Regions from separate parts of the Kytococcus sp. Marseille-QA3725 genome, predicted to be linked through region 1. Evidence: riboswitches for the same ligand, from Rfam matches in the RefSeq annotation. Region 1 holds a riboswitch; the other holds the start of a gene.

What was found. Region 1 has a riboswitch for cyclic di-AMP ahead of ACY8FT_RS02905 (C40 family peptidase). Riboswitches for the same ligand answer to the same signal wherever they lie in the genome.
Region 2: linked by a shared signal. The riboswitch ahead of ACY8FT_RS11705 (transglycosylase family protein) and the one ahead of ACY8FT_RS02905 (C40 family peptidase) in region 1 are both predicted to bind cyclic di-AMP.

The regions. Positions count from the first base shown of each region.
Region 1 covers NZ_JBUCLA010000001.1:642,146-656,548, forward strand. The annotation lists gene thrS (threonine--tRNA ligase) at 118-2,100, shown strand; gene ACY8FT_RS02905 (C40 family peptidase) at 2,277-2,765, opposite strand; cyclic di-AMP (ydaO/yuaA leader) riboswitch at 2,766-2,927, opposite strand; gene ACY8FT_RS02910 (HIT family protein) at 3,140-3,700, shown strand; gene ACY8FT_RS02915 (GlsB/YeaQ/YmgE family stress response membrane protein) at 3,807-4,070, opposite strand; gene pgsA (phosphatidylinositol phosphate synthase) at 4,254-4,883, shown strand; gene ACY8FT_RS02925 (glycosyltransferase family 4 protein) at 4,880-6,076, shown strand; gene ACY8FT_RS02930 (hypothetical protein) at 6,073-6,708, shown strand; gene pdxS (pyridoxal 5'-phosphate synthase lyase subunit PdxS) at 6,770-7,666, shown strand; gene pdxT (pyridoxal 5'-phosphate synthase glutaminase subunit PdxT) at 7,663-8,340, shown strand; gene ACY8FT_RS02945 (YebC/PmpR family DNA-binding transcriptional regulator) at 8,411-9,169, shown strand; gene ruvC (crossover junction endodeoxyribonuclease RuvC) at 9,171-9,794, shown strand; gene ruvA (Holliday junction branch migration protein RuvA) at 9,791-10,411, shown strand; gene ruvB (Holliday junction branch migration DNA helicase RuvB) at 10,408-11,478, shown strand; gene secD (protein translocase subunit SecD) at 11,577-13,505, shown strand; gene secF (protein translocase subunit SecF) at 13,505-14,403, shown strand, end outside.
Region 2 covers NZ_JBUCLA010000002.1:740,355-754,757, reverse strand. The annotation lists gene ACY8FT_RS11740 (glucose-6-phosphate dehydrogenase) at 1-57, opposite strand, end outside; gene ACY8FT_RS11735 (thioredoxin family protein) at 190-561, opposite strand; gene ACY8FT_RS11730 (MBL fold metallo-hydrolase) at 563-1,207, opposite strand; gene ACY8FT_RS11725 (SDR family oxidoreductase) at 1,256-1,903, shown strand; gene ACY8FT_RS11720 (LLM class flavin-dependent oxidoreductase) at 1,900-2,967, shown strand; tRNA gene ACY8FT_RS11715 (tRNA-Thr) at 2,998-3,073, opposite strand; gene ACY8FT_RS11710 (transglycosylase family protein) at 3,207-3,986, opposite strand; gene ACY8FT_RS11705 (transglycosylase family protein) at 4,344-5,267, opposite strand; cyclic di-AMP (ydaO/yuaA leader) riboswitch at 5,274-5,434, opposite strand; gene ACY8FT_RS11700 (serine/threonine-protein kinase) at 5,589-7,505, opposite strand; gene ACY8FT_RS11695 (alpha,alpha-trehalose-phosphate synthase (UDP-forming)) at 7,640-9,127, shown strand; gene otsB (trehalose-phosphatase) at 9,127-9,960, shown strand; gene ACY8FT_RS11685 (DUF4032 domain-containing protein) at 10,005-11,258, shown strand; gene rlmB (23S rRNA (guanosine(2251)-2'-O)-methyltransferase RlmB) at 11,268-12,236, opposite strand; gene cysS (cysteine--tRNA ligase) at 12,238-13,695, opposite strand; gene ACY8FT_RS11670 (MBL fold metallo-hydrolase) at 13,756-14,403, opposite strand, start outside.

The DNA of each region.
Region 1 (14,403 bases):
GTCGTTCCCGGCCCGCCGGGGGAGTGGAGGTGCCGCGTAGACTGCCCCGGCACGCCCTGTGGGCGTCGACCCGTCGCTTCCACCACGCAGCAGGTGCTGCACGAACAGGAGAATGCCTTGGCTCCCATCAGTCTGACCGTGAACGGCGCATCCCGTACGGCCGAGACCGGGACCACCGGCACCGACCTGTTCGGGGAGGACCGCAAGGTCGTTGCCGCCCGCGTCAACGGCGAGCTGCGCGACCTGTACCGCGAGGTTGCCGACGGCGACGTCGTGGAGGCCGTGCTCATCGACGAGCAGGACGGCCTGGACATCCTGCGCCACTCGGCGGCCCACGTCCTCGCGCAGGCCGTGCAGCAGGAGTTCCCCGAGGCCAAGCTCGGCATCGGCCCGCCCGTCCGGGACGGCTTCTACTACGACTTCGACGTCGCGGAACCGTTCACGCCGGAGGACCTCAAGAAGCTCTCCAAGACCATGCAGCGCATCATCAACGAGGGGCAGACCTTCGTGCGCCGCGAGATCTCCGACGAGGACGCCCTCACCGAGCTCGCCGGCGAGCCGTACAAGGTCGAGCTCGTCGGCCTCAAGGGCGGTGCGGCCGAGGACGCCGCCGAGGGGGCGTCGGCCGAGGTGGGTGGCTCCCAGCTGACCATCTACGACAACGTGCGCAAGGACGGCTCGGTCGCATGGGGTGACCTGTGCCGGGGCCCGCACCTGCCCACCACCAAGCTCATCGGCAACGGGTTCGCCCTGACCCGCTCGGCTGCGGCCTACTGGCGCGGCTCGGAGAAGAACCCGCAGCTGCAGCGCGTGTACGGCACCGCCTGGCCCAGCAAGGAGGAGCTCAAGGCCTACCAGGAGCGCCTGGCCGAGGCCGAGCGCCGCGACCACCGCAAGCTCGGTGCGCAGATGGACCTGTTCAGCTTCCCCGAGGAGGTGGGGCCGGGGCTGCCGGTGTTCCACCCCAAGGGCGCCGCCCTGCGCAAGGCGATGGAGGACTACGTCTACAAGCGCCACGTCGAGGAGGGCTTCCAGTACGTCACGACGCCCCACTTGGCCAAGGAGCAGCTGTTCCACACCTCCGGCCACCTGCCCTACTACGCCGAGGGCATGATGCCGGAGCTCGACGACGACGGGCAGGCCTACCGCGTCAAGGCGATGAACTGCCCGATCCACAACCTCATCTACCGCAGCCAGCAGCGCTCCTACCGTGACCTGCCGCTGCGCTTCTTCGAGTTCGGCACCGTCTACCGCAACGAGAAGTCGGGCGTGCTCCAGGGGCTGACCCGCGTGCGCATGATCACGCAGGACGACTCGCACTCCTACGTCACCGCCGAGCAGGCGCCCGGCGAGATCCGCCACCTGCTGGACTTCGTGCTCTCCCTGCTGCGCGACTTCGGGCTCGACGACTACTACTTGGAGCTCTCCACCCGGGACGAGGACGGGGACAAGAAGGACAAGTTCATCGGCTCCGACGAGCAGTGGGAGCAGGCCACCTCGGTGCTGCGCGAGGTGGCCAAGGAGACCGGCCTGGAGCTCGTCCCGGACCCGGGCGGCGCGGCCTACTACGGTCCGAAGATCTCCGTGCAGGCGCGCGACGCCATCGGCCGCACCTGGCAGATGTCGACCATCCAGTACGACTTCAACCAGCCCGAGCGCTTCGGGCTGGAGTACTCGGCGGCCGACGGCGGTCGCGAGCGCCCGGTCATGATCCACTCGGCCAAGTTCGGCTCCATCGAGCGCTTCATCGGCGTGCTCATCGAGCACTACGCCGGCGCCTTCCCGGTGTGGCTGGCGCCCGTCCAGGTGCTCGGCGTGCCGGTGGCGGGGGAGTTCACCGAGTACCTCCAGGACGTGCTGGACCAGATGGCCGCCGAGGGCATCCGGGTGGAGCTGGACGCCGGGGACGACCGCTTCCCGAAGAAGATCCGCAACGCCAGCAAGTCCAAGGTGCCCTTCACCGTCATCGCCGGTGGTGAGGACCGCGACGCCGGGGCGGTCTCCTTCCGCTTCCGCGACGGGTCGCAGGAGAACGGCGTCCCGGTCGCCGACGCGATCGCGCGCATCCGCGAGGCGATCGACACCCGCGCCCAGGTCTGAGGCGCCACTGCACGAGGAGCGGGCCCGCACCCCACGACCGGGGTGCGGGCCCGCTCGTCGTGGTGGCCCGATCAGGGTGCCCACCCGAGGCAGGGGGGGACGAGAAAAGGGCCCCTGCCCGGAGGCAGTGGCCCTTCCTCGTCGTGCTCCCGGACCGTGCCGGGCACCCGTTCGGCTCAGCCGAAGCGACGGGTGGTGTAGCGCCAGGTCCAGATGCGGTCGCAGGACAGGCGACGACCCGGACGCGGGGCGTGGTAGATGTAGTGACGGCCGTTCCACGGCACGTAGAAACCCACGTGCGAGGCGTAGTTCCAGTCACCGACGAACAGCATGTCGCCCAGGGTCGCGTAGCGGCGCGAGATCTTGCGCGCAGCGCGGTACTGGGAGGCGGCCGAGCGCGGCAGGGAGACGCCGTAGGCCTTGTGGGCCCACTGCACCAGGCCGGAGCAGTCGTAGCTGGACGGGCCGTCGGCGCCGTACACGTAGGGCTTGCCCTCCTGGGTACGGGCCTTGCGGTAGATGGAGCGACGACGCGACTGCGTCATGGCGCTCGCGCCGGTCGCCGACCCGACGGTCAGGGCACCGGCGCCGGCAGCGGCGGCCGAGCCGACCAGGAGGGAACGGCGGTTGACGACGGCAGGGGTCTCGAAGGTCGTTGCAGACATGAGGGATCTCAGGATCGCTTACGGAGTGTTGCCTGTCGGGTTCGGCTCCTGTGAAACCGGCCAAGGGGACTCCTGGCTTCACCCCAAGACGACGCAGGGTCGTCGGAGATGGGTACCCCGTTCCCACCATCGACTTTCGTCGGACATCAGCGGTGTCATGGTGGGACTCAGCGGGACACCGCCACCCCCGCAAGGGATCGGGGGCGGCCCCAAGGTAAGGCATCCCCCCCGGGGAGGGTCAAACCCTGGGTGGAGAGGATTGGAAGATCCTGACCGGCAGTGTGATTCGACAGATTGTCGTATGTCGGTCCCGGTGGGCCGGGGCCCGGGTCTCCACCCAGGGGAGGGGGTGTCGCCCTCGTTACGCTCGAGGAATGACGAATGAGCCTGTCGAGTCCAGTGCCGACCTGCCGGGGGTCCCGGACGGCTTCCAGCGGCTGTGGGTGCCGCACCGCATGGCGTACCTGGACGCGAGCCCCTCGCGCGGAGGGGAGCGGACGGAGTGCCCCTTCTGCGTCGGTCCGCACCTGGCCGACGGCGAGGGTCTGCTGGTGGCACGGGGCGCGCACTGCTTCGTCACGATGAACCTCTACCCCTACAACGCCGGGCACGTGCTGGTGTGTCCCTACGAGCACGTGCCCGGCTACCTGGACATCGAGGGGGAGGCGCTGGCCGAGTTCAGTGCCCTCACCCGGCAGGCCATGCGGACCCTGAAGGCCGTCTCCGGCTGCCACGGCTTCAACCTGGGCATGAACCAGGGGAGCGTGGCCGGAGCGGGCGTGGCCGAGCACCTGCACCAGCACGTCGTCCCCCGTTGGGCCGGGGACGCGAACTTCTTCCCGATCGTCGCCCGCACCAAGGCCCTGCCGGAGCTCCTGGAGGACACCCGGCGGAAGCTGGCCGAGGCCTGGCCGGACCACGCCGAGGACCGCTGAGCCGGCGGTGTCCGCGGTCACCGGGGCACGACGAACACGGCGGACACGACGAAGGGGCCCCGTCGGACGCGCGTCCGACGGGGCCCCTTCCGAGCCGTGACCGGGGTCAGCGGCGGCCGGTCACCTTGCCCACGATGAAGAGCAGCAGGCAGGCGCCGATGATGGCGGAGATGAAGCTCCAGAGGTTGAAGGCCTCACCCATGATGTCGCCTCCGGTGAAGAGGCTCACCAGGAAGCCGAAGAGCGCGGCACCGATGATGCCGACGATGACGTTGGCGGGGATGCCCATGGCGGCATCGGTACCCATGATCTTGCTGGCGATCCAGCCGGCGATTCCGCCGACGATGATCCAGGCGATGATGGTCCACATGGTCGGACTCCTTTCGTCAGTGCCCTCGTGAAGGGGATACCGGCCTGTGTGGGGCCGGTCGAGGGCGCTTGCGTCAAGGCTAGGCAGAGAGCGCACACATATCCTGTCGAGAGGAACGTGCAAAGTCTCACAGTCCCCGGTGTGGGCCGCGCAGTACCGCACGAGGACTAGGCTTTGTCCGCCATGTTGAGCCGCCATGCCCGCCCCCTCCTCGCGCGCGTCGTCGAGCCCGTCGCCGGCACCCTGCTGAGGGTGGGGCTCGGGCCGGACGCCGTCACCGTCGGTGGCCTCGTGGGCGTCGTGGCGGGCTCCCTCTGGTTCTTCCCCCGGGGTGACTTCCTGGTCGGGACCCTCGTGGTGACCGTGTTCGTCCTGTCCGACCTGCTCGACGGGACCATGGCCCGGATGCAGCGACGCTCCAACCCCTGGGGCGCCTTCCTGGACTCGACCTGCGACCGGGTCGGCGACGCGGCGGTGCTGCTGGGCATCGCGTGGTGGGCGCTGCGCGGCGCCGGTCCTGCGGGGGTGCTGGGCGGCGGTCACGCCACCCTGCTGGCGGTCCTCACCCTCACGGCCCTGGTCGCCGGGTTCCTCGTGAGCTACGCCCGTGCCCGTGCCGAGGGTCTGGGTGTCCGTGCGGACGTCGGCCTGGCCGAGCGCGCCGACCGGCTGGTCCTGGTGCTCGTGAGCACGGGGCTGGTGGGCCTCGGTGTCCCCCCGGTGCTCCTGACCGTGGCCATGGGGGTGCTGGCGTTGGCCGGCGTGCTGACGGTCGGCCAGCGGATGGCCGCCGTGCACCGGGAGTTCGCATGAGCTGCCGCATCGGCCTGGTCTGCCCCTATCCGGTGGACATGCCCGGCGGCGTGCAGTCACACGTGCGTGACCTCGCCCGCAACCTGCACTCGGCCGGCCGCGAGGTGAGCGTGCTGGCACCGGTCTCCGGGACGGGGGCCGCGCTGCGCCGGGCCGCACGGGTGGGGGAGGACACCCCGCTGGAGCCGTTGGCCGCGGCCGCCTGGGGGTTGCCGGACTCGGTGGGGCTGACCGTCGTGCCCGGTGCCATCGAGGTGCCCTACGCCTGGTCCGCCTCCCAGGTGATCACCGGTCGGGCCGCCCGCCGTGCGGTGGACGCCTGGGTGCGGGCGGTGGAACCGGACCTCGTCCACGTGCACGAGCCGATGGCGCCCAGTCTGGGGCTGACGACGGCCGACGTGGTGTGCGAGCGGGTCCCGCTGGTGGCGACCTTCCACAGCTCGTTCAAGCCCGGGCACTCCATGCGACAGATCCTCCCGCTCGTGCAGCAGGTGCTGCGACCCGTCCGTGCCTCGATCGCGGTCTCGCGACCCACCCGTCGCTCGGTGCGCGAGTGCTTCGGCGTCGACCCCCGGGTCATCCCCACGGGTGTGCAGGTGCAGCAGTTCACCGACCCGCCGCCGCGCGCCCCGTGGGCGGAGGGCCCGGGGCGCCCGACGATCGCCTTCGTCGGGCGCTCCAGCGAGAGCCGCAAGGGGCTGCGGCTGCTGCTCGAGGCCCTGCCGGGGATCGCCCAGCGGACCCCGGGCATGCGGGTCTTCGTCGCCGGCCCCGGCCAGGAGGCGGCCCGGCGGGTGGTCAATCAGGAGTTCCCGCACCTGCGCACCTCGGTCGTGTGGCTGGGGGAGCTCAGCGAAGCCGACAAGGCTTCACTCATGCGGAGCGTGTCGGTCATGGTGGCCCCACAGGTGCAGGGGGAGAACTTCGGCATCACACTGGTCGAGGCCATGGCGGCCGGAGCCCCGGTGGTCGCCAGCGACCTGCCGGCCTACGTGTCGGTCCTGCGCGGCGCCGGGCGTCACTTCCGGGCCGGCGACCCCGAGGACCTGGCCGCGGTGCTGGAGGACGTGATCCTCGACCCCGGCGTGCGGGCGCGCATGCGCCAGGCCGGTCTCGCGCGAGCGGCCCGCTTCGACTGGAAGGTGGTGGGCCGCGAGGTCATGGACGTCTACGAGGAGGTGGTGGGCCGGTGAGCACGCGTTCACTCGACCCGATGGCGTGGGGGCAGGCGCTCGGCGTCGGCACCCTGGGGGCCCTCGTGGTCCTCGCGGTGGGGGGCGCCCTGCTGTGGCGCTCACGGGCAGCAGGCCGGGCGCGGGAGGCCCGTGCCCGCATCGAGGCGTCGCGCTCGGCCCTGGATGCCGCACTCATGCGACGGGCCCTGGCCGCCCGCGAGTTCGCCTCCATGGGCTGTCTCGACCCCGCGAGTGCCGTGATCGTCCTGCGGACGGTCGGTGACGTGCTGGACGCCTGCGACGCCAGCGCCACCCCGGCCGACCTCATGGGGCCCGACCGGCTCGAGGCCGAGGAGCACCTGACCGAGGCCCTGCGCCGCGCCTTCCACCAGCGCCACGGCAGCGGTGGGGCCAGCGGCGGTGAGCTCGGCCCCCAGACCGTCGCGGCCAAGCAGGCGCTGGCGCGGGCCTCCGAGCGGGTGCACGCCCTGCGGGTGCGCCACAACGACGAGGTGCAGTCCACCCGGCACCTCATCGCCGGGCCGGCCGCCCGTCTGCTCGGCGTCGACCGACGCGGCGAGCACCCCGAGCCGCTGGAGGTGGAGGACGACATCCCCCACCTGAGGGCCACTGATGAGCCCGCGACGTAGACTGCTGCCCCAGCCCTCCGGAGCCCCGGTGCGCCACCCCACAGCGAAAGGCATCCCCGACGTGACTGACCAGAACCCCACCACCGGCACCGCCCGTGTGAAGCGCGGCATGGCCGAGATGCTCAAGGGCGGCGTGATCATGGACGTGGTCACCCCGGAGCAGGCCCGCATCGCCGAGGATGCCGGGGCCGTGGCGGTCATGGCCCTGGAGCGCGTCCCGGCCGACATCCGCACCGAGGGCGGCGTGGCCCGCATGAGCGACCCGGACCTCATCGACGGCATCATCGAGGCCGTCTCGATCCCGGTCATGGCCAAGGCCCGCATCGGCCACTTCGTCGAGGCGCAGGTGTTGCAGTCCCTCGGTGTCGACTACATCGACGAGTCCGAGGTCCTCACCCCGGCCGACTACGCCAACCACATCGACAAGTTCGCCTTCGACGTCCCCTTCGTCTGCGGCGCCACGAACCTGGGTGAGGCGCTGCGCCGCATCACCGAGGGCGCGGCCATGATCCGCTCCAAGGGCGAGGCCGGCACGGGTGACGTGTCCAACGCGACCACCCACATGCGCACCATCCGCGCGGAGATCAACCGGCTGCAGTCGATGGCCGAGGACGAGCTCTACGTGGCCGCCAAGGAGCTGCAGGCCCCGTACGAGCTGGTCAAGGAGGTGGCGCAGAACGGCAAGCTGCCGGTCGTGCTCTTCACCGCCGGCGGCATCGCCACCCCGGCCGACGCCGCGATGATGATGCAGCTGGGCGCCGAGGGCGTCTTCGTGGGCTCGGGCATCTTCAAGTCCGGCAACCCGGCCGAGCGCGCCAAGGCCATCGTCCAGGCGACCACCTTCCACGACGACCCGGCCAAGATCGCCGAGGTCTCCCGCGGCCTCGGCGAGGCCATGGTGGGCCTGAACGTCGAGGGCATCGCCGAGCCCCACCGTCTGGCCGAGCGCGGCTGGTGACCAGCACCGACCACCCGACCGGGGGCGCCGTGGACACGGCGCCCCCGGTCGGCGTCCTGGCGGTCCAGGGCGACGTGCGCGAGCACCTGCACGCGCTCGAGGCGAGCGGCGCCCGGACGGTGCCGGTGCGTCGCCGCGAGGAGCTCGACCGTGTCGACGGTCTGGTGATCCCCGGCGGGGAGTCGACGGTCATGGACAAGCTCTGCCGGCTCTTCGGCCTCGCCGAGCCGCTGCGTGAGCGCATCGGCGCCGGGATGCCGGTCTACGGCTCGTGCGCCGGCATGATCATGCTCGCCGACCGCGTGCTGGACGGGCACCGTGACCAGCAGACGCTCGGCGGCATCGACATGACGGTGCGCCGCAACGCCTTCGGCCGGCAGGTCGACTCCTTCGAGGTGGACCTGGAGGTGCCGACCCTGGGGGAGGGGGCGGACCCGGTGACGGCCGTCTTCATCCGCGCCCCGTGGGTGGAGCGCGTCGGGGCGGACGTCGAGGTGCTGGCCCGCGTGCCGCACCGCGCGGTGGAGGGCGACCCGGACAAGGAGGAGGCCGCCGACCGGATCGTGGCCGTGCGCCAGGGCAACCTGCTGGCGACCTCCTTCCACCCCGAGGTGACCGGGGACCGACGCATCCACCAGCTGTTCGTGGACCTGGTGCGCGTGGCCGACGCCTGAGGCGGCCTCGTCGGGGTCGATAGGATGACCCGCTGCACCTGAACCTTCCGAGACGACCAGAGGGAGCACCGTGGCCGGTCACTCCAAGTGGGCAACCACCAAGCACAAGAAGGCGGCGATCGACGCCAAGCGCGCCAAGCTGTTCGCGAAGCTCATCAAGAACATCGAGGTGGCGGCACGGATGGGCGGCGGTGACCCGGCCGGCAACCCGACCCTCTTCGACGCCATCCAGAAGGCCAAGAAGAGCTCGGTGCCCAACGACAACATCGACCGCGCCGTCAAGCGCGGCTCCGGTGCCGAGGCCGGTGCCGCCGACTACCAGAGCCTCACCTACGAGGGCTACGCCCCCGGCGGCGTGGGCCTCATCATCGAGTGCCTGAGCGACAACAAGAACCGTGCCGTCATGGAGGTCCGCACCGCCCTGACCCGCAACGGCGGGCAGATGGCCGACTCCGGCTCGGTGACCTTCAACTTCCAGCGCAAGGGCGTCATCGTCGTCTCCGAGGCCGGGCGCTCCGAGGACGAGCTCATGGAGATCGTCCTGGAGGCCGGTGCCGAGGAGCTCACCGACCTGGGCGAGGGCGGCTTCGAGATCACCACCGAGCCGTCGGACATGGTCGACGTGCGCACGGCGCTCCAGGAGGCGGAGGTCGACTACGACTCCGCCGACGTGAAGATGCTGCCGATCACGCCGATCGAGCTCGACGCCGACGGGGCGCGCAAGCTGTTCAAGCTCATCGACGCGCTCGAGGACTGCGACGACGTGCAGGAGGTCTACGCCGCCGCCGACGTCCCCGACGCCGTGCTGGCCGAGCTGGACGAGGACTGAGGTGCGGGTCCTCGGCGTCGATCCCGGCCTCACGCGGTGCGGGCTGGGCGTGGTCGAGGGCCGACGGGGTGGCGCGCTGCGGATGGTGGCGGTCGACGTCGCCCGCACGAACGCCGACGCGCCCACCGAGCAGCGACTGCTGGCGGTCAGCCGGCGCGTCGAGGAGTGGATCGAGCGGCACGAGCCGGACGCGGTGGCGGTCGAGCGCATCTTCGCCCGCTCGGACGTCAGCACGATCATGGGCACGGTGCAGGCCAGCGGAGTGGCGCTGGTGGCCGCGGCGCGGGCCGGCGTCGAGGTGGCGCAGCACACGCCCAGCGAGGTCAAGGCCGCGGTGTGCGGCAACGGACGGGCCGGCAAGGAGCAGGTGACCTCCATGGTCACGCGCATCCTGCGGCTGTCCGAGGCGCCGCGACCGGCGGACGCCGCCGACGCGCTGGCTCTGGCCGTCGCGCAGATCTGGCGCGGCGGGGGACAGCGGCAGCTGGCCGCGGCGGCCGGCCTGGGCGACGGCAGGGCGCGCTGGGAGCAGGCGGTGCACGCGCAGTCCGCGGCCCGGGAGCGGGCCGCGGCCAGGTGGCGCGCCGCACAGGACGAAGCACGACGGAGCAGGAGGACCAGGTGATCAGCTCGCTCGAGGGCACCGTGGCGCACGTGGGCCTGGACCAGGTGGTGGTCGAGGTCGGCGGCGTCGGCATGGGTGTCCGGGTTCCCCCGCAGGTCCCGGCGGAGCTCCGCGTGGGGCAGTCGGTGCGGCTGGAGACCACGCTGGTGGTGCGCGAGGACTCCCTGACCCTCTACGGCTTCCTCGACGCCGACACCCGCGAGGTCTTCGAGACGGTGCAGTCCGTCTCGGGCGTCGGGCCGCGGCTGGCGCTGGCGCTGGTCGCGGTGCTCACCCCGGCCGAGTTCGCGCGCGCCGTGGCGGCCGAGGACCTGGGCGCCCTGACGAGCGTCCCCGGCATCGGTCGCAAGGGGGCCCAGCGGCTGGTGCTCGAGCTGGCCAGCAAGCTGCCCGCCGCGCCCGAGGAGGCCGCACCCGCCGACACCCCGCAGACGCCGGCCGAGGGGGAGGGGCCGGCGTGGGCCGGGCAGGTGCGCGAGGCCCTCGAGGGACTCGGGTGGAACGCCACGCAGGCCGCCCGGGCGACCGATGCCGTCGTCGCCCGCCACGCCGAGGAGGCGCCCGCGCCCGCCCTGCCGGAGCTGCTGCGTGAGGCGCTGCGGGAGGCCTCGGCATGAGCGACCCCTGGGACCGCAGCGGAACCGACGCCGACGGGCGGATCGTGGACCCCGCCGCGGGCGAGGAGGACGCCGGACACGACGCGGCCCTGCGTCCCCGGCACCTGGCGGACCTGGCCGGGCAGGACCGGGTGCGCGACCAGCTCCACCTCGTCCTGGAGGCGGCCCGTCGCCGCGGCACGCCGGCCGACCACGTCCTGCTGTCGGGGCCGCCCGGGCTGGGCAAGACGACGCTGGCGATGATCGTGGCCGCCGAGATGTCCGCCCCCATCCGCATCACCTCGGGGCCGGCGATCCAGCACGCCGGTGACCTGGCGGCGATCCTGTCGTCGCTGGCCGAGGGGGAGGTGCTCTTCCTCGACGAGATCCACCGGATGTCCCGGGCCGCCGAGGAGATGCTCTACCTGGCGATGGAGGACTTCCGGGTCGACGTCGTCGTGGGCAAGGGCCCTGGCGCGACCGCCATCCCGCTGGAGCTGCCGCCCTTCACCGTGGTCGGTGCGACGACGCGCTCCGGGCTGCTGCCCGCCCCGCTGCGCGACCGCTTCGGCTTCACCGGCCACCTCGACTACTACGCCGCCGAGGACCTCGCGAGGATCCTCGAGGTGAACGCGGTCAAGCTGGGCATCGCCAGCGAGCCGGACGGCATCGCGGAGATCGCGCGCCGCTCGCGGGGGACGCCCCGCATCGCCAACCGCCTGCTGCGCCGGGTGCGCGACTGGGCGCAGGTGCACGGTCACCGGGTCGTCACGGCGGACGCCTCCCGCGAGGCGCTGGCGCTCTTCGACGTCGACCTGCTGGGACTGGACCGGCTGGACCGAGCCGTCCTGGAGGCCCTGTGCCACCGCTTCGACGGGGGGCCGGTGGGGCTCACCACGCTGGCGGTGGCCGTCGGGGAGGAGGCGGACACCGTCGAGACCGTCGCCGAGCCCTACCTGGTGCGGGAGGGCTTCATGGTCCGCACCCCACGCGGCCGGGCCGCCACGGCGGCCGCATGGGAGCACCTGGGGGCGGATCCTCCGGGGACCACCGCGGGTCGGTTCGGTCACCAACCACCGCTCGCCTAGACTCACGTCCCGCCGCGCCCGAGGGGGCGGCAACCATCCACGAACCGAGGTAAGTCCATGCCGATGCTGCGCGAGCGGGCCCGCCGGGGGGTGCGCCGATGAACCTGCGTGCCCAGCGGGCCAAGGCCGTCAACACCCTGCTCACCCTGTTGCTGTTGCTGATGCTGCTCTTCGGCGGGTTGGGTGCCGCCCACCTGTTCGCCAAGCCGCAGGCGTCCCTGACGCCCCAGCTCGGCCTCGACCTCGAGGGGGGCCAGCAGATCATCCTGGAGCCCGCCGTCGACGGTGGCGAGGTGGACAGCGGTCAGGTGGACCAGGCGGTCAACATCATCCGCCAGCGCGTCGACGGCTCCGGTGTGGCCGAGGCCGAGGTGACGACCCTGGGCGGTCGCAACATCTCCGTCGCGATGCCCGGTACCCCGGACCCGGCGACCATCGAGTCGCTGCAGGCCTCCAGCAGCATGACCTTCCGCGAGGTGCTCGCCGCCGAGGGTGGCGCGCCGGAGCCGGAGAACCCGGACACGCTGCCGGGGTACGGGGGCTCCTCCGGTGACAAGAAGTCCGGTGGTGAGAAGTCGGGTGGGAAGTCCGGCGACGAGAAGTCGGGCTCCTCGGACAAGGCCTCCGGCTCCTCGAAGGAGAAGGAGTCCGGTTCCTCGCCGACCTCGGCCGAGGGCGTGTGGCCGGCCGACGCCTCCCCGAAGCCGTCGGGCTCCGCGGACGAGGGCTCGAGCGACAAGGGCTCCTCGGAGCCGAAGAGCTCTGGTGACGCCAGTGCACCGGCCCCGGGGGCCCCGGGCAGCCAGCCCAGCGCCCCCGGCGGCCAGCAGCAGACGGGCAGCAAGTCGCCCGAGGAGGGGCACGGTGCCGAGATCGCGATCCCGAAGGACGTGCAGAAGCGCTTCGAGGAGTTCGACTGCAGCGACGAGAAGGCTCGCAAGAAGGCGCAGAACGCCGGTGACGACGAGTTCGTCATCGCTTGCGACCCGAACGGCCAGGAGAAGTTCCTCCTGAGCCCCACCCGCATCCAGGGCTCCAGCATCGCCGACGCGTCGTCCGGCCCCGCCACGAACCAGCAGGGCCAGCCGACCGGTGAGATCGCCGTGAACATGGAGCTCGACGAGAAGGGTGCCGACACCTTCGCCGACCTCTCGGCCGTCATGGCCGGGCAGGAGCAGGGCTCGCCCTACAACCGGTTCGCGATGCTGCTGGACGGTGAGGTCATCAGCGCTCCCGGCATGCGGCAGACGATCACCAACGGCGAGGCCTCGATCACCGGTGACTTCACCGCCGAGCAGGGCGAGGCCCTGGCCGACCAGCTGAAGTTCGGCGCCCTGCCGTTCAGCTTCGACCTGCAGTCCTCCGAGCAGATCAGCCCCACCCTGGGTGAGGAGCAGCTGCGCTGGGGCATTTGGGCCGGCGTGATCGGCCTCGCCCTGGTCGCCGTGTACTCGCTCTTCCAGTACCGCGCGCTGGGCCTGGTGACGCTCGCCTCCCTGGCCCTGGCCGCCCTCCTTGCCTACGGCGCCGTGGTGCTGCTGGGCTGGCAGTACAACCTGCGCCTGACCATGGCCGGCATCACCGGACTCATCGTCGCCATCGGCATCACGGCGGACTCGTTCATCGTCTACTTCGAGCGCATCCGCGACGAGGTGCGCGACGGAAGACCGCTGCGGAACGCCGTGGACACCGGGTGGGCCCGTGCCCGCCGGACGATCCTTGTCTCAGACGCGGTGAACCTGCTGGCCGCGGCGATCCTGTATCTGCTCAGCGAGGCGAACGTGAAGGCGTTCGCGTTCATGCTGGGTCTGACCACGATCATCGACCTGATCGTCGTCATGCTGTTCACGCACCCCGTGGTCACCCTACTGGCGCAGACCCGCTTCTTCGGGCGGGGCCACCGGCTCTCGGGCATGAACCCCGAGAGCCTGGGTGCCCGGCCGACCACCTACGTCGGCCGCGGACGGGTGCGCTCGCTGCCCGACCCGAAGCCGGCGAACGGCACCAGCACGGAGGTCGCTCTCTGATGGGTTTCGCACAGTTCGGAAACGACCTCCACACGGGCCGTCGGCAGTTCGACTTCGTCGGCCGCCGCAAGATCTGGTACGCCGTCTCGGCCGTCCTGCTGGGCTTGACCCTCATCGGCATCTTCGGCCGGGGTCTCAACCTCGGTCTGGAGTTCACCGGTGGCTCGGACTTCCGCATCGCGGGGGTCAGCGACACGAGCAACTACGAGGAGCGGGCGACCGAGGCGCTCTCCTCGGTCGCCTCAGGTGACGAGGCCGTCCGCTCCAGCGTCATCGGTGGGGACACCGTGCGTGTGCAGACCGCCGAGGTCGAGGGCGGCTCGCAGGGGGTCGACCGGGCCCGCGCCGCACTCGCGGAGGAGTTCTCGGTGCCACCCAAGGACGTCGCCGGCTCGCTGGTCGGGCCCTCCTGGGGCAAGGAGGTCAGCCAGAAGGCACTCGTGGCCCTGGGTACCTTCCTCGTGCTGGTGTCCCTGGTGCTCGCGCTGTACTTCCGCACCTGGAAGATGGCCGTGGCCGCACTGGTCGCGCTGCTGCACGACCTCGTCTTCACCGTGGGCGCGTTCGCGCTCCTGGGCTTCGAGGTCTCCCCGGCGACCGTGATCGGCTTCCTGACCATCCTCGGCTACTCGCTCTACGACACCGTGGTCGTGTTCGACAAGCTGCGGGAGAACACGGACGACGCGCTCAAGCACAAGAGCAAGACCTTCGCACAGGCCGCGAACACGGCCGTCAACCAGACCCTGGTGCGCTCCATCAACACCTCGGTCGTGGCGCTGCTGCCGGTCGGGGCGATCCTCCTGGTCGGCTTCGCGAAGCTCGGCCCGGGCACGCTGCTGGACCTCTCGCTGGCGCTGTTCATCGGCATCGCGATCGGTACCTTCTCCTCGATCTTCAT
Region 2 (14,403 bases), on a different contig from region 1:
CTCGGCGGACTGCTGGGCGGGGACGTCCTGGGCCTGCGTGTCCTGCGCTGCGCTCATGCGGCCACTGTGCCACGGTCGAAGGACCCGACGCGCGCCAGCGCGGGCTCGGCCCAGCGGGCCAGGACGGGGCCCACCAGCGTCAGCAGGATGACGTAGGCGGTCGCGCCCGGTCCCGCGACTCCTCATGCCTCATGTGTTCAACATCCGGCGCCGCAGCTCGCGGGCGGGCACCGGCCCGTCGATGCGGTCGACGGTCACCCCGTCGCGGAGGGCCACCACGGTGGGCACCGTGTGCACGGACCAGGCGGTCGACAGCGCCGGGACCTCCTGGGTGTCGACCACCGTGAACACCCGGTCGCCGCCCGAGAACTCGTCCGCGACCTGCGCGAAGACCGGCTCGAAGACCGAGCAACTGCCGCACCAGGACCCGGTGAAGCAGACCACCACGGTCCGCCCCGGCGCCGCCATCAGCGCCGCGAGCTCATCGACGGTCCCCAGCCGCCGGACCTCCGGGAGCGACCCGGCCCCCGCCCGATCGCCCCCGGCAGGACGGTCCGTCACCTCACCAGCCCCGCTCGGCCCACTCGCGCAGGTGCGGCCGCTCGAAGCCCAGGGTGGTCGGCTCCCCGTGGCCGGGGTGCACGTGGGAGGCGTCGTCGAAGACGTCGAACAGCCGCCCGCTCACGTCCGAGAGCAGCTGCCGGAAGTCCTCGTCCCCGGAGGTCTTGCCCACGCCGCCGGGGAAGAGCGAGTCGCCCGTGAACAGGTGGGTCTGCCCGCCGTCGACCAGCACCAGGGCGACCGACCCCGGCGTGTGGCCGCGCAGCGGGATCACCTGCAGCTCGATGTCCTCGACCTGCACGGCCTGACCGTCCTCCAGCGGCTGGACGGCCCCGGCCTCGAGCCCGGCCTGCTCCTCGATGGCTGCTGCGTCGGCCTCCCCGCCGTAGAGGTCCACCCCGTCCCCGGCCATCGCGGCCAGGGCACGCACGTGGTCCCAGTGACGGTGGGTGGTCACGATCGCGCGCAGGTCCGGCTCCCCCTGCGCGGCCTCGGCGAGCAGACCCCTCAGCGCGTCGGGGTCGTCCGCGGCGTCGACGAGCACCTGCGCACCGGTGGCCCGTGAGGTGAGCACGTAGCAGCGGTTGTCCATCTCCGAGACGCTGGTGCGGTGGACGGTCACGGTGGGCAGATCGGCGATGAGCATGCCCCCCAGTGTGCCCAATCGGGGCCCCGCTGCGAGAGGGTGGAGGGCATGGCACGCATTCTGATCATCGGTGGACACGGCAAGATCGCGCTGCAGGCTGCCCGTCTGCTCGCCGACCGCGGGGACGAGGTCACCAGCGTCATCCGCAAGCCCGAGCAGGTCGACGACGTGAGGGCCACCGGCGCCCAGCCGCTGGTCCTCGACGTCGAGCACGCCCAGCACACAGAGCTCGTGCAGGCGATGCGCGGGCAGGACGCGATCGTGTGGTCGGCCGGCGCGGGTGGCGGTAACCTGGCCCGCACCTACGCGGTGGACCAGGCCGCCGCCATCGCCTCCATGAAGGCCGCCCGGGACGCCGGCGTTCCCCGCTACGTGATGGTGAGCTTCTTCGGCGCCGACCTGGACCACCCGCTGCCCTTCGACATGGGCTTCTTCCACTACGCCCAGGCCAAGGCCGTCGCGGACGCGTTCCTGCGCGAGTCGAGCCTCGCGTGGACGATCCTCGCGCCGAGCCGGCTCACCGAGGACGCGGGCACCGGCTCCGTCGACACCACGGCCCGGGAGGCCACGCAGGTGCCCCGCGCGGACGTCGCGGCGGTCATCGCCCACGTGCTCGGCGAGGGCTCCCACGCGGCCCTGCGCCGCACGATCACCCTCAACGAGGGCCGGACGCCGATCGCCGAGGCCATCGCATGAGCGACCGCACCGACCACCGCTCCCCCGCGGAGGCGGTCCCGGAGCGTGGCTCGGGCCGGGTGCCGCTGTCGGTCCTCGACCTCGTCCCGCGCTCGGAGGGCATGGCCCCGGCCGACGCCATCGAGGCCTCCCGGACCTACGCACAGCGGCTGGACGATCTGGGCTACCACCGCCTGTGGGTGGCCGAGCACCACAACACGACGACCTTCATGTCCTCGGCCACGGCGCTGCTGATCGGGCACCTCGGGCAGGGCACCCAGCGCATCCGGCTCGGCTCCGGCGGCGTGATGCTGCCGAACCACTCGCCGCTCATGGTGGCCGAGTACTACGGCACGCTGGCCACGCTCTTCCCCGACCGCATCGACCTGGGCATGGGGCGTGCTCCGGGCACCGACCCGATGACGGCCGCCGCGCTGGCCCGTCGCTCGGCGGAGCTGCAGGACATCGCGCACGACGTGGCGCAGCTGGCGCAGTGGTTCGGCGACGAGCCGGAGGCGGCCGTCGGGCAGGTCCGCGCCGTGCCGGGCGGCGGCACCGGGGTGCCGTTGTGGATGCTCGGCAGCTCCACCGGTGGCGCCATGGTGGCCGCGGCCCTCGGGCTGCCCTTCTCGTTCGCCAGCCACTTCGCCCCGGCGCAGCTGGAGCAGGCGCTGGAGGTCTACCGGCGCCAGTTCGACCCCGACGCGCCCACGGCCCAGGTGGACCGCCCCCACGTGATGGCGGGCATGAACGCCCTCGTGGCTCCCACCGAGGAGGAGGCCCGCTACCTGTTCACCACCTCGCAGCAGCTGGCCGCGGGCATCCGCTCCGGACGGCCCGCCCCGCTGCAGCCGCCGGTGGAGGACATCGACCGGGTGGTGCCGCAGGACCTGCTGCAGCTGGCCGACGGGCACGGCATCCGCATGGTCGGCGACCCGCAGCAGGTCACCGAGCGGCTCGAGGCGTTCGTGGACCGGTACCAGCTCGACGAGGTGATCACGACGACGTACACCCACGACCCCGCGATGCGCGTCCGCTCGGCCGAGCTGCTGGCCGACGCGTGGGGTCTTCCGCAGGTGGGGTGACGCGGGTCCGGTCACCCCACCTGCGCGTCGTGGAGCCCCCGACAGGAGTCGAACCCGCGACCTGCTGTTTACAAGACAGCTGCTCTACCAACTGAGCTACAGGGGCCTGTGCGCGCACAGTCTAGGCGCCAGCCCACCGCCGGGCCCCGCCCCGGCACGACGGAGGGCCCGCCCCCGTGCCGGGGCGGGCCCTCCGTCGTGCGCCTGCGCGATCGAGACGGATCACGCGATGGGGTCGATCAGGCCGCGAAGGAGTGCCAGAAGTAGCCGCGGTCGGTCTTCACCCAGCCGTTGGGCAGCTGGGTGCCCTCGACGGTCGTCCCCACGGCGTAGCGCCCCACGATGTCGTGCGAAAGGCCCGCACCGGAGCGGACGTTCACCGAACGCTCGATGGTGAAGGACTCCGTGGTGGGGGCCTCCGAGTCGGTGGTGCCGAACGAGTGCCAGAAGTACTTGCCCTCGGTGGTCTTGACCCAGCCGTTGTCCAGCTTGGTGCCCTCGACCTTGGTCCCAGGGTGCAGCTTGCCGACGGCCTCGTGGTTCGTGCCCGGGCCGACGCGGTAGTTCACCCGGTCGGTGATGGTCCACTCCACCGGCTGCGGCTCGGGGTCGGGGTCCGTGTCACCGTCGTCCGGCATGGCGTCGCGGTCCGCGCCGCCGTTATCCATGGTGAGGCCGGCCTTGACGGAGCACACCGGCCAGGCACCCGGGCCCTGCGCGGCCAACAGCCGGCGTGCGGCGGCGATCTGCTCGGACTTGCTCGCCAGGTCGGCGCGCGGGGCGAACGCCAGACCGCCGACACCGGCCCAGGACACTTGGTGGAACTGGACGCCTCCGTAGAAGCCGTTGCCGGTGTTGATGGACCAGTTGCCGTTGGACTCGCACTGTGCGACGCGGTCCCACACGGCGGGCTCGTAGGCGGCCTGGGCGGGGGTCGCGGCCAGGCCCGTGGCCACGAGGGACCCGGTCAGGCCGGCGACGGCCGTGCCGCCCTTGGCGAGGGAAGAGTGCTGGGACATGCAGGTTCCTTCCTGGAGACTCCGCCCTCGGGCGCGTGACGCCGTGCGTCCCGCCACCTGCCGGTGAACTCCACGTCGGGCCACGGACCGGACGGTCGGCGGCCACGGGAGACTCTCCCGAGCTCACCATGGCCCGGCGGACCGGCAGGGCGTGCCCGTGGTGAGCGGGGCGGCGGACACGCGCGGTGATGTGTGTGAGGGAGGCACCCGCTCTGGAGGGGACGAGCGCCGGTGACAGAGTAGCGAGACCCGGACCTCCGTCAATCCCTGTCCACAGACACGAGGACCCCCGCACCACCTCGGGTGGTGCGGGGGTCCTCGTCAGGCAACCGACGCGCAGGGCGTCAGCGGCTCAGCTCAGTTGGCGAAGGTGTGCCAGAAGTAGCCGCGGTCGGTCTTGACCCAGCCGCTCTCGAGCTTCACGCCCTCGACGGTGGAACCGGCCTTGTAGACACCGATCGGGTCGTTGTCCATGCCCTCGGACGGACGGACGTTCACACCGTGGTTGATGGTGAAGGTCTGGGTCTCGGCCTCCTGCTCGGTGCCGAAGGTGTGCCAGAAGTAGCCGCGGTCGGTCTTGACCCAGCCGCTCTCCAGCTTCTCGCCCTCGATGGTGGTGCCGGCCTCGAGCAGGCCCTTCGGGGTGTTGTCCATGCCGGCGGCCGGGCGCAGGTTCACACCGCGGTCGATGGTCCAGGTGGTGGCCTCGGAGGTCTCGGCCGGCTTCTCAGCGGTCTTCTCGGCCGGCGCCGGGGTGGTCACCGGCTGCGAGACCGGGGCGGGCTCCGGCTTGGGCTCGGGCTTCGGCTCCGGCTTGGGGGCGGGCTCCGGCTTGGGCTCCGGCTTCGGCTCGGGCTTCGGCTCCGGGGTCGGAGCAGCGTCGCCGGGCATCGCGTTGACGTCGGCGCCACCGTTGGCGGAGGTCAGACCGGCCTCGACCGAGCACAGCGGCCAGGCGCCGGGGCCCTGCATGGCGAGCAGGCGACGGGCAGCGGCGATCTGCTCGGACTTGGACGCGAGGTCGGCGCGCGGGGCGAACTCGAGGCCGCCGACACCGGCCCAGGACTGGTTGGTGAACTGGACACCACCGAAGAAGCCGTTGCCGGTGTTGATGGACCAGTTGCCATTGGACTCGCACTGGGCAACGCGGTCCCAGACGGAGGCGTCGTAGGAGCCGGCGGCGTTGGCCGGGGCGGCGGCAGCGAAGCCGGTGACGATGAACGCGCCGGAGACGCCGGCGGCGCCGAGGGCGCGGGAGGACATGGAGGGGAAACGGGACATGGGGATCCTTCCTGACTGCACCGCCGGTGGAGTGAGCTGTCGGGTTCGGAACGTCAGGTGTCCCGGCCTCCGTCAGGAGGCTTCACCCCGAGCGGGGACGAACCCCGCGTATTACGTGGGTCCCCCACACCCGCCATGCCCCAGGGCTTTCCTGGCAGAGCACATCCGTGGCGGGTTTGGGCGGCGGATGCGCGATCGAAGTACTGAGTGACTGATCTGGAGTTGTCAGCGCCGACACGGAAGGTCGGCACGGGCGTAGACAATAGTCATCCAGGTGCCGAGGTCAAACCACGGTAGGAGGTCGGGGTGTCCCACCGACCCTCATCGCCCTAGGGGTGACAGGGTTGTCGGCCACCCGTGTGAAAGACCCCACACGACCGTCGCAGCCGTCACCGCGAGCAGAACGAGCGTGACCAGCACCTCGATCACGGTGCGGCGCAACGGGGGTTCCAGCACCAGCCGGGTCCCGCGCCTCAGCGAGGCGCTGTCGACCCCCCACCAGAGCGCCAGCACGACGACGAAGGCGGCCGTCCCCCAGGCCAGGGCGTTGTCCAGGCCGGTGAGCGTGCCGTCGAAGGACGCGAGGGGCCGGTGGCCCAGGCCGAGGTCGACCAGCACCACCGCGGCGGCCCCCAGCAGCGCCGGGGCGATGAGCGACGCCGCCCCCCGCAGGAGCGCCGTGACCAAGTGCCACGGGCTCCCCAGCGCGATGCGCCAGGCATCACCGGATCGCCGCCCCCGGGCGAAGAGGCGGTGCAGGTGGCTCATGGCCGCGTGGTCGGCCCAGCGCACCAGCAGCACCCACACGGCCACGACCACGCCGGCCGCCACGGGCCAGACCATGGCCAGGGCGATGACCCACAGGGAACCGGCCACGACCACCCACGGGTGGCGCGGCTGCCGGGTCCGCGGGTCGTACGGGTGCAGCCGAGGGGTCCTCACCGGCCCGGCGGGGTGGGCACCGGCCTGCGGGAAGCCCCCCGGCGGGAAGCCGCCCTGCGGCCAGGCGGGGGCACCAGAGGCTCCACCCGGGTGGGGCGGCTGGTGGGGCACGTACTGGGCGGCGGGCTGCTGCACGGACGGGGTCTGGGGCGCGTGCTGCGGCACCGGGGCCCGGAGACCGGGCGGGAACTGGCCGGCGGGCGGCTGGTGGGCGTCGACCGGCTGCTGCGCCGAGTGCGCCGACGGCCACGGGGCGGAGGGCTCCTGCTCACGGACCTGCCCCGCCGGCTGGTCGCGGTGCTGCGCCGGGGGCTGCAGGAATCCCATCTCCCCCCGGGACATCCGCTTGCGGGGAATGGCCCGGGTGGGCTGACGCTCGATCGGCTGGGTCGCCCGGCCCCCCGCGGCCGCCCCGGCGTCGCCGGAGGACACCTGCAGGGGCTGGGTCGCGTCGTCGTCCTCGGTCTGGACCGCCAGCCGCTGGGTGCGCTTGCGCGCCGGCAGCTCGCCACCGCCGTTCTCCACGACCGCCCGCACGTCCGCCGCGGTGGGACGGGCGGCCGGGTCCACCGCCAGGCAGGCCTCGGCCAGCGGCCGCCACGCGTCGTCCATGGACCGCAGGTCGTGCTCGCCCCGGCGGATGCGGGAGAGCACCACCTCGTTCGGCCCGCCACCGAAGGGGTTGCGGCCGGTGGAGGCGAAGGCCAGCACCGCACCGAGCCCCCACCAGTCGGTCGCGACCGTCGGCTCGGCCCCGATGACGAGCTCCGGGGCGAGGTAGCCGGGTGTGCCCATGACCATGCCGGTGGCGGTCAGTCGGCTCTCGTCGCCGATGTGAGCGATCCCGAAGTCGATGATGACCGGCTCGCCCGTCGGCATGACCATGACGTTGCCGGGCTTCAGGTCCCGGTGCACGACGCCCGCCGAGTGGATCCCCCGCAGCGCCTCGTGCACGCCGGCGGTGAACCGGTGCAGGGCGTCCCCGTCGAGGGGACCGTGGGCCGCCACGTGCTCGTCCAGCGGCAGACCGGGGACGAACTCGGTGACGACGTACGGCGTGGGGCCGTCCACGTCGGCGTCCAGGAAGCTGGCCACCCGCGGGTGCCGCACCCGGGCGAGCGTGGAGACCTCGCGCTCCAGCCGCTCCCGCGAGCCGCCGTCGAAGGCGATGTGGGGGTGGAGCACCTTGACGGCCACCTCGCGCCCGGCCTCGTCCAGCGCACGGTGAACGGTCCCCATCCCGCCCTGACCGAGCCGCTCCTGCAACCGGTACGGGCCGACCTCCGTCATCTCCATGCCACGAGGGTAAGAGCCGCCCCCGCCGGTGGCCCTGCAACCTGCGGCGGACCGCCGCGTCGGGCGTTTGCGACCCCCTGCGCCCTGTGGTGGGGTGAGCGCGAGGGGCGGCGTCGCCCCACCGGGAGGATGACGTGAGCGAGCCCAGCACAGACACCTTCGAGTTCGTGGTGGTGGCCAACCGCCTGCCGGTGGACCGGGTGGTGGACGACGACGGCACGACGCAGTGGCGCACCTCCCCCGGCGGCCTGGTCACGGCCATGGAGGCCGTGATGCGCGTGACCGACGGCGCCTGGGTGGGCTGGGCCGGCGAGGCCGGTGAGGCCCCCGAGCCGTTCGAGGACAACGACATCCACCTGCACCCGGTGCCGCTCTCCGCCGCGGAGGTCCGCAGCTACTACGAGGGCTTCTGCAACGAGACGATCTGGCCGATCTACCACGACGTGATCGTCTCGGCGACCTTCCACCGCGAGTGGTGGCACACCTACCGCGAGGTCAACGAGCGCTTCGCCCGCGCGGCGGCCGAGGTGTCGGCCCCCGGTGCGACCGTGTGGGTGCAGGACTACCAGCTGCAGCTCGTCCCCCACCTGCTGCGCGACTTGCGCCCGGACCTGCGCATCGGCTGGTTCAACCACATCCCCTTCCCCCCGGTGGAGCTCTTCTCGCAGCTCCCGTGGCGGATGGAGATCCTCCGGGGTCTGCTGGGGGCGGACTTCCTGGGCTTCCAGCGCGCCGACGACGCCGCCAACTTCCGCCGCTCGGCAGCGCGTCTGGCCGGGGTCACCCTCGAGGGCGACGTGCTCACCCTCTCCGCTGAGGAGGGGCGTAGGGTGCGGGCGGCCGAGGTGCCCATCAGCGTCGACTCGCGCCAGCTGGACCAGATGGTCCGCACCGAGGCGGTCCAGCAGCGGGCGGCCGAGCTGCGGCGCTCCCTGGGTGCCCCGGAGACCCTCATCCTGGGCGTCGACCGGCTCGACTACACCAAGGGCATCCGCCATCGCCTCAAGGCCTACGGCGAGCTGCTGGCGGACGGGAGCGTCGCACCTCCGAGCACGACCTTCGTGCAGATCGCGACCCCCAGCCGCGAGCGCGTCGAGGCCTATCGCAACCTGCGGGAGCAGGTGGAGGGGACGGTCGGGCACCTCAACGGTGACCACTCGACGCTGGGCGCCCCGGCCATCCACTACATCCACCGCTCCCACCCGCGACAGGACATGGCTGCCCTCTTCCTGGCCGCCGACGTGATGCTGGTGACCCCCCTGCGCGACGGCATGAACCTGGTGGCCAAGGAGTACGTCGCCTGCCAGGTGGACGGCGGCGGCACGCTGGTGCTCAGCGAGTTCACCGGCGCCGCGGAGGAGCTCAGCGACGCCTACCTGTGCAACCCGCACGACATCGAGGGGCTGAAGCAGACGCTGCTGCGGGCGATCACCGACGACGACGCCGAGAAGCGCCGCCGCATGGGGGCCCTGCGGGCGGTGGTGATGGAGAAGGACGTGCACACCTGGAGCCGGGAGTTCCTCCGCAGCCTGGAGCACGCCCCCGAGCACCCGCCGATCGGGGACCCCGACCCGCAGGTGATGACCGACGGCCCGGACGACCCTCCGGGCGAGGGCGCCTGATGCAGGACGAGACCACCCTCCCGGCCCCCGACCAGCGGCACCTCGCCGGGGCCCCGTGGCTGGTCGTCGCCACCGACTTCGACGGCACGCTGGCCCCCTTCGAGGACGACCCGATGGCCGTGGTGCCCGCCCCACGGGCCGTCGCGGCCCTGCGTCGGCTCGCGGCGCTGCCCACCACGGAGGTCGTGCTCGTCAGCGGCCGCGACGTGCAGACCCTCCACCAGCTCAGCGGACTGGGCCCGCAGGAGGGGGTGTCCCTGCTCGGCTCACACGGCGGGCAGCAGTGGCAGGTCGGTCACGAGGCCCCCGCCGGGCTCGACGAGGACGAGGCCGCCCAGCGGGAGATGCTCATCACGGGCGGCCGCGGGCTGGTCGAGGAGCTCCCCGGGACCTCCCTGGAGGTGAAGTTCGCCGGGGTCGTCGTGCACACGCGGCAAGCCACGCAGGAGGTGGCGCTCGAGGCCCGGGCGGCGGTCCGTCGCCTCGCCCGCCGCTGCGGCGTCGAGCCGATGGTGGGCAAGAACGTGCTGGAGATGAGCGTGCTGCGCACCACCAAGGGAGAGGCGCTGCGCCGGCTCATCGACTCCTTGGGCGAGGACCGCCACCACCGGCGCGAGCACCGCGAGCGCACTCCCGGGCACACGCTCTGGTTCGCGGGCGACGACGTCACGGACGAGACGGTCTTCCGCGCCTTCGAGGACGAGGCCGCCGCTGTGCTCGTGAAGGTCGGCGAGGGTGCCACCGCCGCCACCTCCCGCGTCGACGGCATCGACGACGTCGCGCGCCTGCTCTCGGAGCTGGCCGACCTGCGCGAGGGCGACACCCCGGTCTGAGGCCGCACCGAGCCTCCATGCGGGGGGAGGAGCAGACTGGGTACATGGCCCTGGACATCACCGCCGCCCGCCCCCGGCCGGGGCTGTTCACCCTGCCGTGGAGCACCCGGTTGGAGGACTGGCCGCCGGAGCTCGTGGCGGCACTGCCGCGCGGCATCTCCCGGCACGTGGTGCGCTTCGTGGAGGTGGACGGGGAGATCCTCGCGGTCAAGGAGATCACCGAGCGCCTGGCACGCAAGGAGTACCGGCTGCTCCACGTGCTGGACCGGCTGGACCAGCCGGCGGTCGACCCGGTCGCCGTGGTGGCCGGGCGGGTCGACGCGGAGGGGAACCCGCTGGACGCCTGCCTGGTGACCCAGCACCTCCCCTACTCCCTGCCCTACCGGGCGCTGTTCAGCCAGAGCCTGCGCCACCCGACGGCCGTCAAGCTCATCGATGCCCTGGCGGTGCTGCTCACGCGGGTGCACATGGCCGGGATGTTCTGGGGCGACGTGTCCCTCTCGAACACGCTGTTCCGCCGCGACGCCGGGGAGTTCGCCGCCTACGTGGTGGACGTGGAGACCGCGGAGATGCACAACGAGCTGACCGACGGGCAGCGCGAGCACGACCTGTACCTGGCCCACGGGAACGTCGCCGGGGAGCTGCTGGACCTGATCGGCGGCGGGCTGCTGCCCCCGGAGACCGACCCGGTGGCCACCGCCGACCGGCTGCAGGAGCGCTACGAGCTGCTGTGGGTCGAGCTGACGCAGACCGAGGAGATCCCCGCCGACCAGCACTGGCGCATCGCCGAGCGCATCACGGCCCTGAACCAGCTGGGCTTCGACGTGGGCGAGCTCGAGGTGAGCACGGACATCGAGGGCAGCCGACTGCGCATCCAGCCGAAGATCGTCGACGCGGGCCACCACAGCCGGCGGCTGATGCGGCTGACCGGGCTGGACGTCGAGGAGAACCAGGCCCGGCGGCTGCTCAACGACCTGGACTCGTTCGCGGCCTCGCAGGGCCGGCAGGCGGACGACGAGACGCTCGTGGCCCACGACTGGCTCACCCGCATCTACGAGCCCATCACCCGGACCGTCCCGGTCGAGCTCCGGGGCAGGCTGGAGCCCGCCGAGCTGTTCCACGAGGTGCTGGAGCACCGCTGGTACCTCTCGGAGCAGCAGGGACGTGCGCTGACGATCGAGGAGACGATCGGGGACTACGTGGAGCAGGTGCTCCCCCGGAAGCGGCACGAGGAGGTCCTGCTCGCCCCGCGCGACGCGACCTCGCCGGAGACCCTCGACCAGCCGCCGGGGCCCTGAGCGCGGACCTCAGCCCTGCTGGCGGGCCCTCTCGCGAGCGATCTCGTAGAGCGTCACCGCGGCCGCGGTCCCGGCGTTCAGCGACTCGGTGAGCCCCGACATCGGGATGTTCACGATCTGGTCGCAGTGCTCGCGGGTGAGGCGGGACAGCCCCTTGCCCTCCGAGCCCACGACGACCACCAGCGGGTCCGGGGCGAGCGGCAGGCCGGGCAGGTCCACGTCACCGTCGGCGTCGAGCCCGACCACGAAGACACCCTGCCCACGCAGCTCCTGCAGGGCCCGGTTCAGGTTGGTGACCCGGGCCACGGGCAGCCGGGCGGCCGCACCGGCCGAGGTGCGCCAGGCCGCGGCCGTGACCCCGGCCGAGCGGCGCTCGGGGATGATCAGGCCGTGCGCGCCGAAGGCCGCCGCCGAACGGATGATCGCCCCCAGGTTGCGCGGGTCGGTGATGCCGTCGAGGGCCACGAACAGCGGCGTCACCTCGGCAGTGGCGTCCAGCAGGTCCGCCAGGTCCGGGTACTCGTATGGCGGCACCTGCAGGACCAGGCCCTGGTGCACCTCGCCGTCGGTGAGGCGGTCCAGATCCGGGCGCCCGGCCTCCAGGAGCGGCAGCCCCTGCTCGGAGGCCAGCCGCAGCGCCTCCTTCACCCGGTCGTCGGACTCCATGCTGGCCGCGACGTACAGGTGGGTGGCGGGCACCCCGGTGCGCAGCGCCTCGAGCACCGCGTTGCGACCGATGACGAGCTCGGTGGAGTCCTTGCCGCTGCGGGCCTTCGAGGATCGGGACGGACGCTGCCCGCCGGATGCCTTCTCCGCCCGCCGGGCCCGCTTGGCCGCCGGGTGGTAGGCGCGGTCCTCGGCGCGGGGCGTCGGGCCCTTGCCCTGCAGCCCCCTGCGGCGGTGGCCGCCCGAGCCCACCTGCATGCCCTTCTTGCTGTCCTTGCGCACCGCTCCGCGGCGGGAGGAATTGCCTCGCACGTCAGGCCTCCGTCGTGTTCGTCAGGTCCCAGACGGCCCCGTCGGGGCCGTCGGTGACGGTGATGCCGAGCTCGGCGAGCTGGTCGCGGATGGCGTCCGCGGTCGCGTAGTCCTTGGCGGCCTTGGCGGCGGCCCGTGCCTCGAGCCGCTCGGTCACCAGGCCGTCCAGCGCCCGCCGGGCCGCGGAGTCGTCCGCGGCGCCCCCGTCCGACCACCACGGGTCGAGCGGGTCGAGCCCCAGCACGTCGAGCATGGCCACGACGGTCACGGCGGCGGCACCGGCCGCCTCCCCCGTCAGCGAGCCGTCCGCCAGGCCGCTGTTCCCCCGGCGCACGTGGTCGAAGACCACCGCCAGCGCTGCCGACACGTTCACGTCGTCGTCCATGGCGGCGACGAAGTCCTCCGGCAGCTCGCTCGTGCCGGCCCGCTCGCGCGCGGCGCCGGCCTCGAGCCCGGCGAGCTCGAGCGCGCGGCGGAGGAAGCCCTCGACGCGCTCCACCTGCGCCGTCGCCTCGGTCAGCGAGTTCGGGGTGTACTCGAGCGCCGAGCGGTAGTGCACCGTCGCCAGCAGCCAGCGGACGGCCAGCGGCCGGTAGGTCTTGGTCAGCTCGTGGACGGTGAGCGTGTTGCCGATCGACTTGCTCATCTTCTCGCCACCGGTGGTGAGCATGCCGTTGTGCAGCCAGAAGTTCGTGAAGCCGAAGCCCGCGGCCCGCGACTGGGCCTGCTCGTTCTCGTGGTGCGGGAAGCGCAGGTCGTTGCCCCCGCCGTGGATGTCGAACTCCTCGCCCAGCCAGCGCCAAGCCATGGCCGAGCACTCGAGGTGCCAGCCGGGGCGGCCACGACCCCACGGGGTGGGCCAGGTGGCGGTGTGCGGCTCGTCCGGCTTGGCGCCCTTCCACAGCGCGAAGTCGCGCGGGTCCCGCTTGCCGCGCGGGTCGGCGTCGGCGGCCGGGGCCATGTCGTCGATCTGCTGGCGGGTGAGCTCGCCGTAGGCGGGCCAAGAGCGGACGTCGAAGTAGACGTCCCCTGAGCCGTCGGTCGCCGGGTACGCGTGCCCGCGCTCGATGAGGCGCTCCATGAGCTCCACCATGTCCGGCACGTGCCCGGTCGCCCGCGGCTCGTAGGAGGGCGGCCGCACCCCGATGGTCTCCAGCGCCGCGGTCGTCTCCCGCTCGTAGCGCTGGCTCCACTCGTTCCACGGGACGTCGTGCTCGGCGGACTTGACGAGGATCTTGTCGTCGATGTCCGTCACGTTCCGGACGAGCGTCACCTGCAGCCCGTGCCCGCGCTCCATCCAGCGCCGCAGCACGTCGAAGGCCACGGCGAAGCGCAGGTGGCCGATGTGCGGGCTGGTCTGGGTGGTGAGCCCGCAGATGTAGATGCTCGCCCGTCCGGGAACACGCGGGACGAAGTCCCGGACCTCGCGGGTGGCCGAGTCGTGGAGTCTGAGAGTCACGGGGGCGAGTCTACGAGGCCCGCCCCCGCGGGGACCGCGTGCAGGGACGTGGCGCCCGCCTCAGTGACCGCGGTCGATCCACTCCTGCCGGTGCGGCGCCTCGTCACCGATGGTGGTGGGGTCGCCGTGACCGGTCAGGACCTTCGTGTCCTGCGGGAGGACGAGCAGCTGCTCGGTGATCGACCGGATGATCTGGTCGAAGTCCGAGAAGCTGCGCCCGGTGGCACCGGGGCCGCCCTGGAAGAGGGTGTCGCCGCTGAAGAGGATGCCGAGCGCGGGCACGTAGAAGCAGACCGACCCGGGGCTGTGGCCCGGGGTGTGCAGCACCTCCATCTCCACCCCCGCGACCGTGATCCGCTGCCCGTGGGCGAGCTCCTCGTCCGGGGCCACCGGGTAGACCGCGTCCCACAGCATCCGGTCGGCCAGGTGCAGGCGGGTCGGCGCCCACTTGTCACCCGTCACCTCACCGGTCGCGTTGATGTGGTCGTTGTGCGCGTGGGTGTGCAGGGCCGCACGGAGCGTGCGCTTGCCGACGGCCTGCAGGATCGGCTCGCCGTCGTGACCCGGGTCGATCACCACGCACTCCTCGGCGTCACCGAGGAGCCACACGTTGTTCTCGACCTCCCACGACCCACCGTCGAGCTCGAAGGAGCCGGAGGTGAGCACGCGCTCCACCCGGACCCCTTCGATCTGGCGGGGCGTGGCCAC